2 regions of the Nonomuraea sp. NPDC049419 genome follow, and region 1 is predicted to be linked to the other one. Evidence: riboswitches for the same ligand, from Rfam matches in the RefSeq annotation. Region 1 holds a riboswitch; the other holds the start of a gene.
The links. Region 1 has a riboswitch for thiamine pyrophosphate ahead of AB0K12_RS25900 (cytosine permease). Riboswitches for the same ligand answer to the same signal wherever they lie in the genome.
Positions count from the first base shown of each region.

Region 1 (5,845 bases):
CAGTGACTCTCCGCTGGTTCCGCGTACTTTTCCGTAGGAAATCCTTGGCGGAGCGTCTTCACTGGCGAGGGTTGGACGTAGCGTTTATGGCAAACCGAAGGGAAAGAAGGCGAAGTGTCTGAGGACGACCGGACGCGGGCTTACCGCTCGCCAGGCGACGGCCGCCCGCTGCCACCGCGGCCCGGTGACGGCCTGCGCTCTGGAGGCGCACCCGCGCACCGGATCCCGCCCGGAGGGCCGACGCCGCCAGGAGGGCAGGGCCCCGTGCCTGGGGCGGGGGCGCCCACCCAGAAGCTTCCCACAGCCGCCCCAGAGGGCCCTGCGGAGACTCCGCCGCGCAGGGGGTCCTCCAGGGTCTACGGGCGCGAGCGGGCCGGCGAGAGCCCGGTCAGGCCGCTTCGCTCGCGGTCCGGCGGTCCCGCCGAGCCCCGGCCGCCCAAGGGGCCGCGCAAGAAGATCTCCGGCAAGGCGATCCTGTCGATCATCGCCGGGTTCCTGGTGCTGCTGCTCGTCGCCGGGGTCGGGTTGTTCTTCTGGGTCAACTCGCGGCTGACGGGCATCGAAGGGGTGCTCGACGAGTACGAGGGGCGGCCCGCCGACACGCCTGGCACCAACTGGCTGCTCGTCGGCTCCGACAGCCGCAAGGGTCTGACCGCCGCCCAGCGGAGAAAGCTCGCCACCGGGCGGGCCGCGGGGCAGCGTACGGACTCGATGATGCTGCTGCACATCCCCGCGGGGAGCGACGCGCCCACGCTGGTCAGCCTGCCGCGCGACTCCGCGATCACCATCCCGGGCAGGGGGCGCGACAAGCTCAACTCCGCCTACGCCTTCGGCGGGCCCAAGCTGCTCGTCCGCACGGTCGAGAACGCCACCGGCGTGCACATCGACCACTACATGGAGATCGGCTTCGCCGGGTTCGTGGACATCGTGGACGCCGTCGGCGGGGTCGAGATCAACGTACGGGCCGCCGTCAACGACCCCAAGGCCGGGCTCAAGCTGAAGAAGGGCACCCAGGTGCTGACCGGCTCACAGGCGCTCGGCTACGTACGCACCCGCAAGGGCGGCGCGCTGCCCGACTTCGAGCGGACCAAGCGGCAGCGGCAGTTCCTCAGCGCGGTCGTGAAGAAGGCCGCGAGCCCCGGGGTGCTGCTCAACCCGTTCACCGCGATCCCGCTGGCCGCGAGCGCGACCGACGCGGTCGAGGTCGACTCGGGCACCGGGGCGTTCAACATGCTGTCGCTGGGGCTCGCCATGGGCGACAGCCCGGTGACGACGGTGGTGCCGTTCGGCGGCACGGAGCGCGTGGCCAGCGGTGACGCGGTCAAGTGGGACAGGACGAAGGCGCTCGCGCTGTTCAACGCGCTGAAGGAGGACAAGCCGGTGCCCAAGGAGGTCGTGGACGCCGGCTGACGGGCCTCACGTCACGGTGGTGACCACGACGGCGGCCGTTCTGGGGACAGTTCCGTGCGGGCCGTACTCTGGGGGCATGCCCGAACTTCCCGAAGTCGAGTCGCTCACCGGCTTCCTGCGCGAGCGGGCCGTGGGCCGCGCGATCGCGGGGATCGACGTGGTGGCCATCCAGGCGCTCAAGACGTTCGACCCGCCCGTCACCTCCCTCGGCGGGCTGACCGTCACCGGCGTGAGCAGGCACGGCAAGTTCCTCGACCTCGACTGCGACGGGCTGCACCTGGTCATCCACCTGGCCCGCGCCGGGTGGCTGCGCTGGCGCGACGACCTGTCGGGGGCCAAGCCGGTGCGGCCGGGGAAGGGGCCGCTGGCCGTACGCGTGCGGCTGGCGCCCGACGACGAGGGTCTGGCGCCCGGGTTCGAGCTGACGGAGGCGGGGACGCAGAAGCGCCTCGCCGTCTATGTCACGAAAAATCCGGACGAGGTGCCCGGCATCGCCGCCCTCGGCCCCGACCCGCTCGCCGAGTCGTTCACCGTCGAGGCGCTCAAGCGCATCGTCGGCGGCAAGCGCACCCAGATCAAGGGCCTGCTGCGCGACCAGAAGGTGATCGCCGGCATCGGCAACGCCTACTCCGACGAGGTGCTGCACGCGGCCAAGATGTCGCCCTTCAAGATCGCCGCGACGCTGACCGACGCGCAGGTCGCCGACCTGCACGAGGCCATCGTGACCACGCTGCGCGACGCCGTCGAGCGGGCGCACGGGCTCGCGGCGAAGGACCTCAAGGCGGAGAAGAAGTCGGGGCTGCGGGTGCACAACCGTGCGGGGCAGCCGTGCGACGTGTGCGGCGACACGATCAGGGAGGTCTCGTTCGCCGACTCCTCGCTGCAGTACTGCCCGACCTGCCAGACCGGCGGCAAGCCGCTGGCCGACCGGCGCCTGTCCCGCCTGCTCAAGTAGGGCGTGCTCTCTTGGGCGTGTCCGGTGCACGGCCCCGGGCACGCCATGATGGAGTCATGACCGTTCCTGAGATCGAGGCCAGTGCCGTGCCCGCAGACGCTTACCTGCTCGACGTCCGCGAGCAGGACGAATGGCTGGCGGGCCACGCGCCGCAGGCCGTCCACATCCCCATGACGCAGATCCAGGGCCGGGTGGAGGAGGTCCCCGGCGACCGCACGGTCTACGTCGTGTGCCGGGTGGGCGGGCGGTCGCTGCAGGTCGCCGCGTGGCTCAACCAGCTCGGACGCGAGGCGGTCAACGTCGGCGGCGGCATGCAGTCGTGGGAGGCCGCGCGGAAGCCGATGGTCAGCGAGACGGGCCAGGAGCCTTTTGTGGCGTAAGTCGCCCACTATGGCGATTTGACCCTCTCTAAGGCAAAATAAGGGCGCAAACTACAGATCGTCGCGGGAGCTCGGGGTCGCCGGGCTGAGAGGGCAGCTATGCATCCGCTGCCGACCGCCTGAACCTGTCCGGGTAATGCCGGCGTAGGGAGTGTGCGATGTCGCACGGCGTCGAAGAAGTTCCGCTGACCCTCGAAGGCGAGGCGCCCAAGACCCTGGGCGTGCTCGATCAGGGCGCGCTCTGGGCCAACCTCGGGGTCAGCCTCCTCGGCTTCTCCGGAGCGCTGCTGCTGCTCGACCCGCTGGGCAATGCGCCGCTCACCCTCGCGGCGGCGCTGGTCGCCACCGTGGTGGGCAGCCTGATCGGCACCGCCATGGTGGGCCTGTCGGCCATCCCGGGCACGCGCACCGGCAAGCCGGCCATGGTGCTGCTGCGCGGGCTGTTCGGAGCCAGGATCTCCTACGTCCCGACCGTGCTGAACATCATCCAGATGATCGGCTGGGGCGCCTTCGAGCTGTGGGTGATCGCCAAGGGGGCCGGCGCCATCTTCCCGTCGGTGCCGTACCAGGTGTGGGTGCTCGTCGCGGGCGTGCTGACGACGGCGCTGACCGTCTGGCCGCTCGGCTCGATCCGGCTGCTGCGCCGCTACGTCACCGTCGGCGTCATCGTGGCGATGGTCTGGTTCACGGTGTTCTTCCTGCGCGACGCCCCCTCACCCGAGGGCGGGAGCTGGACGGCCTTCCCCGCCGCCGTCGACTACGTGATCGCGCTGTCGGTGTCGTGGGTGCCGATGGCGGCCGACTTCGCCCGCCACTCGCGGTCGGGCCGCGCCGCGTTCACCGGCGTGGTCGGCGGCTACACGCTGGCCCAGGTGGCCTGCCTGGGGCTCGGCGTCTACGCGGTGGCCCTGGCGGGCGCGGACGGCGTGCTGGCCGACCAGACCTCGGTGTTCGGCCCGTTCGTCGCGGTGCCGCTGGGCGCGCTGTTCTTCGGCATCCTGGTGCTGCGCGAGACCGACCAGTCCTTCGCCAACGTCTACTCGACCACGATGTCGCTGCAGAACCTCATGCCGCGGGTGGACCGGCGGATCCTCTCGACCGCCATCGGCGTGGTGACGGTCGTGATCGCCCTGTTCGCGGACGTCAACTCCTACGGCGTGTTCCTCGGCGTGATCGGCGCCGTGTTCGTGCCGATGTTCGCGGTGCTCGCGGTCGACTACTTCGTGCTGCGCCGCGGCGAGGGCTGGAACACCGCCGAGGACGCCCCGTCGCGCTGGTCGATGCTGGTGCCCTGGGCGCTGGGCTTCGCCGCGTACTGGCTGACCACCTCGACGCCGACCTTCCCGCAGTGGGACGCGCTCTGGACGGGCGTGCGCGAGGCGCTCGGCTTCGTGCGTCAGCCGTGGATGAACGGCGCGCTCGGCGGCGCCTTGGTGGCGGCGCTGGTCACGCTGCTCATCGGGCTCATCCAGCGGTCGCGCGCTGCTCGACGTTGAGCAGGTGCTGCTTGGCGGCGGCGCCGCCGGCGTAGTCGCCGAGCCCGCCGTCCTCGCGCAGCACCCGGTGGCAGGGCACGATCACGCAGACGGGGTTGGAGGCCAGCGCGTTGCCGATCGCGCGCAGCGCGCGCGGCCTGCCGATGCTCTGGCCGATCTCCTCCAGCGTCGTGGTGGTGCCGTAGGGGACCGCCATGGTCTTCTGCAGCACCGTACGGGCGAACGGCGTCGCCAGCGTCAGGTCGACCGGCGTGGCGAACGTCCGCAGCCGCCCCGAGAAGTAGGCGTCGAGCTCTCTGCGCACCGGGTCGAGCCGCCGCGCGTCGGGCCCGATGAACCGCCCCACGTGCCGCGTGATCAGCTCGAACACGTCGTTTTCCGCCTCGAAGCTGCACGCCGCGATGCCTTTGCCGGTCACCGCCAGCACCATCCTGCCCACGGCGCCGTCGTAGGTGCCGAACGCGATGTCGGGTGGTGTCTCACCCCGATAGGTGCTGGAGGTCACCCGCAGCAGGGCATCGAGATCGTTGCTCGACATACCCCTCACCCTCCCACCTGCCGGGAATCACCGTGACCGCAGCGTATCGGACGGATCGCCCGACGCACCCACCGCGCCACGTGCACTATGGAGTAGTGGGGGACGAATGGGCCGGTAGTGACGATGAGATCGCTCGTGCGGCGCTCGCCAGCTCGCCCAACGCCATCGTGGCGCTCGACCGCGACCAGAGCGTGCTGGTGTGGAACGCCGCCGCCGAGCGCATGTTCGGCTGGAGCGCCGATGAGCTGCTCGGCCGCCGGGCGCCGATCGTGCCTGACGAGCTGGGCGCCGAGCACAACGCGGTACTGGAGCGCGTACGTACGGGGGAGCCCGTGTCGCTGCGCACCAAGCGCCTCCACGCCGACGGCCGGGTGCTCGACCTGCGGGTGGACATCAGCGCACTGCACCTCGGCAGCGCCGTGGCCGGTTACGTGTGCGCCTACCACCCGGCCAGGGCCGACGAGATGGCCGAGCACCGCATGGCGCGCCGCGCCCGGCTGGTCGCCCGCCTCACCGACGTCGTGGGGGACATCAACTCCGACCTTGAGCTGTCGGCCGTGCTCGACCGGATCTCGGCCAGCCTGACCGAGCTGACCGGGGCGGACGCGGGCGGGTTCGTGCTCATCGAGGGCGAGCGGCTGCGGCTGGTCAGCACGTACGAGCTGCCGGAGGCGATCAGGGACACCACCACCGACCTGCGGACGAGCCTGGTGGACAAGCTCTTACGCACCGGCAAGACCGTGATGCTGGAGTCCCACGGGCTCGACGACCTGGTGTGGGCCAAGCTCAAGGGCCTGCACACGATCGCGCTGGGGCTCGCCGCGGTGGGCGGGCGGCCGTACGGCGCTCTCTATGCCCTGTTCGCCCGCCGCAACCCGGGACACCTGGAGCTGGAGCTGCTGGAGCTGCTGGCCGGGCACGCCGGCATCGCGGTCGGCAACGCGGTCGCCTACCAGGAGGCGGTGCGGCAGCGGGCGCACGAGCGGGCCGTGTTCGACGCCAGCGCCGACGGCATCGCCGTGCTTGACCAGGACGGCCTCGTGGTGCGCTGGAACCCGGCCGCCGA
Region 1 is NZ_JBFAQB010000009.1:84,641-90,485, forward strand. Features, by position in the region: gene AB0K12_RS25885 (LCP family protein) at 115-1,410, shown strand; gene AB0K12_RS25890 (DNA-formamidopyrimidine glycosylase family protein) at 1,487-2,365, shown strand; gene AB0K12_RS25895 (rhodanese-like domain-containing protein) at 2,422-2,745, shown strand; TPP riboswitch at 2,799-2,914, shown strand; gene AB0K12_RS25900 (cytosine permease) at 2,904-4,241, shown strand; gene AB0K12_RS25905 (methylated-DNA--[protein]-cysteine S-methyltransferase) at 4,210-4,779, opposite strand; gene AB0K12_RS25910 (PAS domain S-box protein) at 4,875-5,845, shown strand, end outside.

Region 2 (5,845 bases), on a different contig from region 1:
GGCGTCACCTCGATCCAGTCACCGCCGATCACGCTCCCCTCGGCAGGTCCCCTCAACCTGTCCTTCTCGTACTACTTGGCGCACGGCTCGAACGCCTCCAGCGCCGACTACCTGCGCGTCCGCGTCGTCTGCGGCACCACGACGACCGTGCTCAACCAGCCCGGCGCCGCCACCAACCGCAACGGCGCCTGGACCACCGCGACGGCGAGCCTGAACGCCTACGCGGGCCAGACCGTCCGCATCCTCATCGACGCCGCCGACGCCTCAGGCGCCTCCCTCGTGGAGGCCGGCGTGGACGACGTCACCATCACCCGCTGACCGCGACCGGGGCGAGAGTGCTCTCGCCCCGGCGAAGCGGGCTACGGGGCGGTGCGTGGCGGGATGCCGCGCAGGTCGAAGGCGAAGCGGGCCGTCGAGTCCGCAATGGCGTCGGCGTTCACGTCGAACACCTTCGCGTTGACGTTCGCGAGGGTGTCGCACCCCTGGTGATAGCACGGGTCGTACGGCGCGCCCGCCGTGCCGCCGAACTTCGCCGCCTCCTCCGGCGTCTTGACGCCCTCCGCGCCGGTGAAGATGCCGCCGGCCGGGATGCCGACCGCGATGAACGGCCCGTAGTCGGAGCGTCCGTCGAAGTCGGTGCCGACGGTGGGCAGCGTGCGGCTCTTGAAGAAGTCGGCGAGCTGCCGCTCGATCAACGCCGATCCGGCCGGGCCCGCGGGCGAGCCGACGCCGTCGGAGTCGTCGCCGTCGTACAGCTTGTACGCGTGGTTCGGCGAGGCCACCATGTCGAAGTTCAGGTACACCCTGATCCGGTCCCGCTGCGCCTCCGGCAGCGACTCGACGTACTGGTCGGACCCGAGCAGCCCGATCTCCTCAGCGGCCCAGAACGCGAAGCGCACCTTGTGCTTGACCGGGTAGAGCGCCATCTCCTCTGCCACCTCGAGGACGGCGGCGGTGCCTGAGCCGTTGTCGTTGATGCCGGGGCCCTCCGGCACGCTGTCGAGGTGCGCGCCGACCATGACGACGTTGCGCGGGTCGCCGAAGCGGGACTCGGCGATCACGTTGTCGTTCTTGCCGAGCACGAGCGTGGCGTCCACCTTGACCCTGGCCGTGGTGCCGGGGTTCGCGGCCAGCTCGGCGCCGACCGCGAAGTCGGTGTAGAGCATGGGGATGCCGGCCCGCCACTCACCGAGGTCGAGCGGGGTCGAGTCGGTACGTCCCGGCTGGCCCTCGTTGAAGACGATGACCGCGGACGCGCCCGCGAAGCCCGCGTTGCGTACCTTCTGGGCGAACGGGCAGGTGCCGCGCTGGATGAGCGCGATGTTTCCGGCCACGAACCCGGCGAAGTCCGCCTCCTCGCAACCGCTGGTCGAGGTGGGCGCGGGGGTCGGCGGCAGGGTCAGGTCCACGCCCTGCACCTGCGCGGTGACGTCACCGGGCGGCGAGGGCTGGAAGGTGTGGAAGTCCTCCCCCGGACTTATCCGCCGCCAGCCGTGGGCAGGCAGCCCGGCGCCGCAGGCGGCTATTCGGCGCGGCGGGCGCGGGCGCGGCGCTTGCCCTCGTGCATCGCCTGCACGCGCGCCACCGGGATCGTGTGCCCCTCCTCGACGAGGTCGGCGGGCAGCGCCTGCGGCTCCGGCATGTGCTCGGCCCACGGATCGGACTCACCCAGCCGCTCGACAGCGGTGCGGATGGTGAACTCGCCAGGCCGGACGCCGTCGAGCTCGTCCCACGCCACGGGGAACGAGACGGGCACGCCGGGCCGGATCCGCGGGCTGTAGGCGGCCGCCACCGTCGCGCCACCCGCCCGCGTGGAGTCGAGGAACACCTTGCCCTCGCGGTCCTCCCTGATGAACGCGGTGGTGGCCAGCGCCGGGTCCAGCCGCTCGGCGCGGGCGGCCAGCGCCCGGGTGGCGGCGGCCAGGTCGTCCATCGCGGTGCCGGGCACGACGGGCACGAAGACGTGCACCCCCTTGGCCCCGCTGGTCTTGACGGCCCCGGCCAGCCCGCAGTCGGCCAGCGCCTGCCTGACGAGGTGCGCGCCCCGGACGGCCGGCGCGAAGGAGTCGTGCTCGGGCGGGTCGAGGTCGAGCACCATGTGCGTGGGGTGCTCACCGGCGTAGAGCGCCGGGTGGTATTCGACGGCCCGCTGGTTGGCGAACCAGAGCAGCGTCCTGCGGTCGTCGCACAGCGCGTACGTGACCTGCCGCCGCGAGGAGTCAGCCCACACGGTCACCGACCGCACCCAGTCGGGAGCGTATCTGGGCAGGTTCTTCTGCATGAACGGCTCCTGCCCGGGGCGGACCCGGATGACCGAGAGCGGCCGGTCGCGCAGCACGGGCACCATCCGGCCCGCGACCGCGTCGAGGTAGTCGACCAGGTCCCGCTTCGTGGCGTCGGCGCCGTCGAAGAGGGGCTGGTCGAGATTGGTCAGGGAGACCCCGTCGCGCGTCTCGTCAGCGGCCACCCGCCCTACGATGCCCACACTCGAACGTGTGGTCAACAACCCGGCCTGTTAGAGTGAGCCGTTGACGCGGGGTGCCCGGAAAGCCGGGCTGAGATCACACCCGTCGAACCTGATCTAGTTCGCACTAGCGAAGGGACGTCATGTCAGCGAACGCCGTTCCCAAAGTCCTGACCATCGCGGGCACCGATCCGAGTGGCGGGGCCGGCATCCAGGGCGACCTCAAGACCTTCTCCGCGCTCGGCGCGTACGGCATGACGGTCGTCACCGCGCTGGTGGCGCAGACCACGACGGGCGTGACCGGCATCCACGAGGTGCCCGCCGCGTTCGTGGCCCAGCAGCTCGACACCCTGCTCACCGACGTGCCCGCCGACGCCGTGAAGATCGGCATGCTGGGCGACGCCGACCTGATCAAGGCGGTGGCGGCGGCGCTCGACACGTACCGGCCGCCTTACGTCGTGCTCGACCCCGTCATGGTCGCCAAGAGCGGCGACCGGCTGCTGCCCGCCGACGCGGTGAGCGAGCTGCGCCGCACGCTGCTGCCGCGCGCCGACCTCATCACCCCCAACCTGCCCGAGGCGGCCGACCTGCTCGGCGAGCCGCAGGCGAGCGGGCTGCCCGAGATGCACGCGCAGGCGGCCAGGCTGCGCGCGCTCGGCGCCCGGCAGGTGCTGCTCAAGGGCGGCCACCTCGACGGCGACACCTGCGTCGACGTGCTGGCCACGCCCGAGGGCACGATCGAGCTGGCCGCGCCGCGGGTGCCGACGCACAACACCCATGGCACGGGCTGCACGCTGTCCTCGGCGATCGCGGCGCTGCGGCCCCGCCACGACAACTGGCCCGGTGCGGTGCGCGCCGCGAAGGACTACCTGACGCAGGCGCTGCGCGCCGCCGACTCGCTGGGGGTCGGCCACGGCCACGGCCCCGTCCACCACTTCCACAACGCCTGGTAACCGGCCCCCCTCTCGCGAAAGAGACGCGATGTTCTGCGATGACATCTGGCAGCGCACGTCCGAGCTGATGCGCGCCATCCACGAGCACCCCTTCGTGACGGCACTCGGCGACGGCTCGCTCGACCGTGAGACGTTCGCCTTCTACATGGTGCAGGACGCCCGCTACCTGGAGGCGTTCTCGAAGGCGCTGGCGGCGGCCTCCGTCCGCGCCGACGACTCCGACGAGGCGGCGTTCTGGGCCATGAGCGCGCACACCGCGCTGGTCGCCGAGCGCGAGCTGCACTCCGGCTACATCGAGGAGCTGGGCGCGGCCGTCAAGGGCATCGTGACCTCGCCGACGTGCCTGGCGTACTCGTCGTTCCTGCAGGCCACGGCCCTGTCGGCGCCCTACCCGGTGATCGCGGCGGCGGTGCTGCCGTGCTTCTGGATCTACCAGGACGTCGGCACCGCACTGCTCGCCAAGGCCGGCGACGACCCGGCGCATCCGTACGCGAAGTGGATCTCCACCTACTCCGATCCCGAGTTCGCCGCGTCCGTCGAGCGGGCCAAGGCCATCACCGACCGGCTCGCCGTCGCCTCCCTCCCTGACACCCGCGAGGCGATGGCGCAGGCGTACGGGCGGGCGGCGGCGTACGAGTGGATGTTCTGGGACAGCGCGTGGCGGCGCGAGGGCTGGCCGACGGCGAGCTGGCTGGCCCCCTGACGCCGCTCAGGGCGACTTCGTCATCAGCTCCTTCTCCTCGCGGGTGGCGATGAGCCCCGACGGCGCCACGATCGTGGACTCCTGGAACGGCGCCTCCGTGTCGGGCAGCGGCTCGCGCAGCCGGATCGCCTTGAGCCAGATGCGCGCCGCGTCGAGGATGACCACGATGATCAGCACCGCGAAGAGCGCGGCCAGCACGCCGTCCACGGTCGAGTTGATGACGATCTGCCGCATCGCGTCCTCCGTCCTGGCGGGCGCGAGCAGCTCGCCCTGGTCAAGCGCGGCCTGGTAGCGGTCGCGCTGGGCGAAGAAGCCGAGTGTCGGGTCGGAGGAGAACACCTTCTGCCAGCTCGCGGTGAGGGTGACGGCGACGTCCCAGGCCAGCGGGACGCCCGTCACCCACGCCCACTTGAGCCGCCCGCTCTTGATGAGCAGCGTGGTGGCCACGGTGAGCGCGACGGCGGCGAGCAGCTGGTTCGCGATGCCGAACAGCGGGAAGAGCTGGTTGATGCCGCCGAGCGGGTCGTTGACGCCCTGGTAGAGGAAGTAGCCCCAGGCCGCCACCACGACGGCGCTGGTCGCGACGAGCCCGGGCCACCAGCTCACCCGGGAGATCGGCTTCCACAGGTTGCCGATCGTGTCCTGGAGCATGAAGCGGCCCACCCGCGTGCCCGCGTCCACGGTGGTGAGGATGAACAGCGCCTCGAACATGATCGCGAAGTGGTACCAGAACGCCTGGAGTCCCGCGCCGCCGAGGAAGCCGGAGAAGATCTGCGAGATGCCCACGGCCAGGGTGGGCGCGCCGCCCGTCCGCGCGATCAGCGTCTCCTCCTGCACGGCCGCCGCCGCGGCCTGCAACTGCTCGGGGGTGATGACGAAGCCCATGTTGGTGACGGCTTCTGCGGCGCTCTGCACGGTCGCGCCGACGACGCCGGCCGGTGAGTTCATCGCGAAGTAGAGGCCGGGGCTCAGCACGCAGGCCGCGGTGATCGCCATGACCGCCACGAACGACTCCATGAGCATGGAGCCGTAGCCGATCATCCTGACCTGCGTCTCCTTCTGGATCATCTTCGGCGTCGTGCCGGACGAGATCAGCGCGTGGAAGCCGGACAGCGCGCCGCAGGCGATGATGATGAACACGAACGGGAACAACGACCCGGCGAAGACCGGCCCCTCGCCGTTGAAGGCGAAGTCGGTGAACGCCGTCGTCCGCAGCGGCGGCATGGTGACCGCGATGCCGACCGCGATCAGCACGATCGTGCCGATCTTCATGAAAGTCGACAGGTAGTCGCGCGGCGCGAGCAGCATCCAGACGGGCAGCACGGCGGCGACGAACCCGTACGCGATGAGCCACAGCGCCAGCGCCGACGGGCTGAGCGTGAAGAACGGCGCCCAGCTCGACTCCTGCACCCAGCCGCCCGCCATGATGGCGAGGATCAGCAGCACGACCCCGATGACCGTCGTCTCGACGACCCGGCCCGGCCTCATCACCCGCAGGTAGAAGCCCATGAACAGGGCGATCGGGATGGTCATCGCGATCGAGAAGACCCCCCAGGGCGACTGGGCGAGCGCGTTCACCACGACCAGCGCCAGCACCGCGAGCAGGATGATCATGATGGCGAAGACCGCGATCAGCGCCGCCGCGCCGCCCACCGGGCCGATCTCCTCGCGGGCCATCTGCCCGAGGCTCCTGCCGTTGCGCCGCATGGAGAAGAACAGCACCAC
Region 2 is NZ_JBFAQB010000001.1:19,368-25,212, reverse strand. Features, by position in the region: gene AB0K12_RS00150 (M28 family peptidase) at 1-318, shown strand, start outside; gene AB0K12_RS00145 (M20/M25/M40 family metallo-hydrolase) at 360-1,409, opposite strand; gene AB0K12_RS00140 (ATP-dependent DNA ligase) at 1,523-2,467, opposite strand; TPP riboswitch at 2,525-2,620, shown strand; gene thiD (bifunctional hydroxymethylpyrimidine kinase/phosphomethylpyrimidine kinase) at 2,608-3,417, shown strand; gene AB0K12_RS00130 (TenA family protein) at 3,446-4,120, shown strand; gene AB0K12_RS00125 (carbon starvation CstA family protein) at 4,127-5,845, opposite strand, start outside.
Region 2: linked by a shared signal. The riboswitch ahead of thiD (bifunctional hydroxymethylpyrimidine kinase/phosphomethylpyrimidine kinase) and the one ahead of AB0K12_RS25900 (cytosine permease) in region 1 are both predicted to bind thiamine pyrophosphate.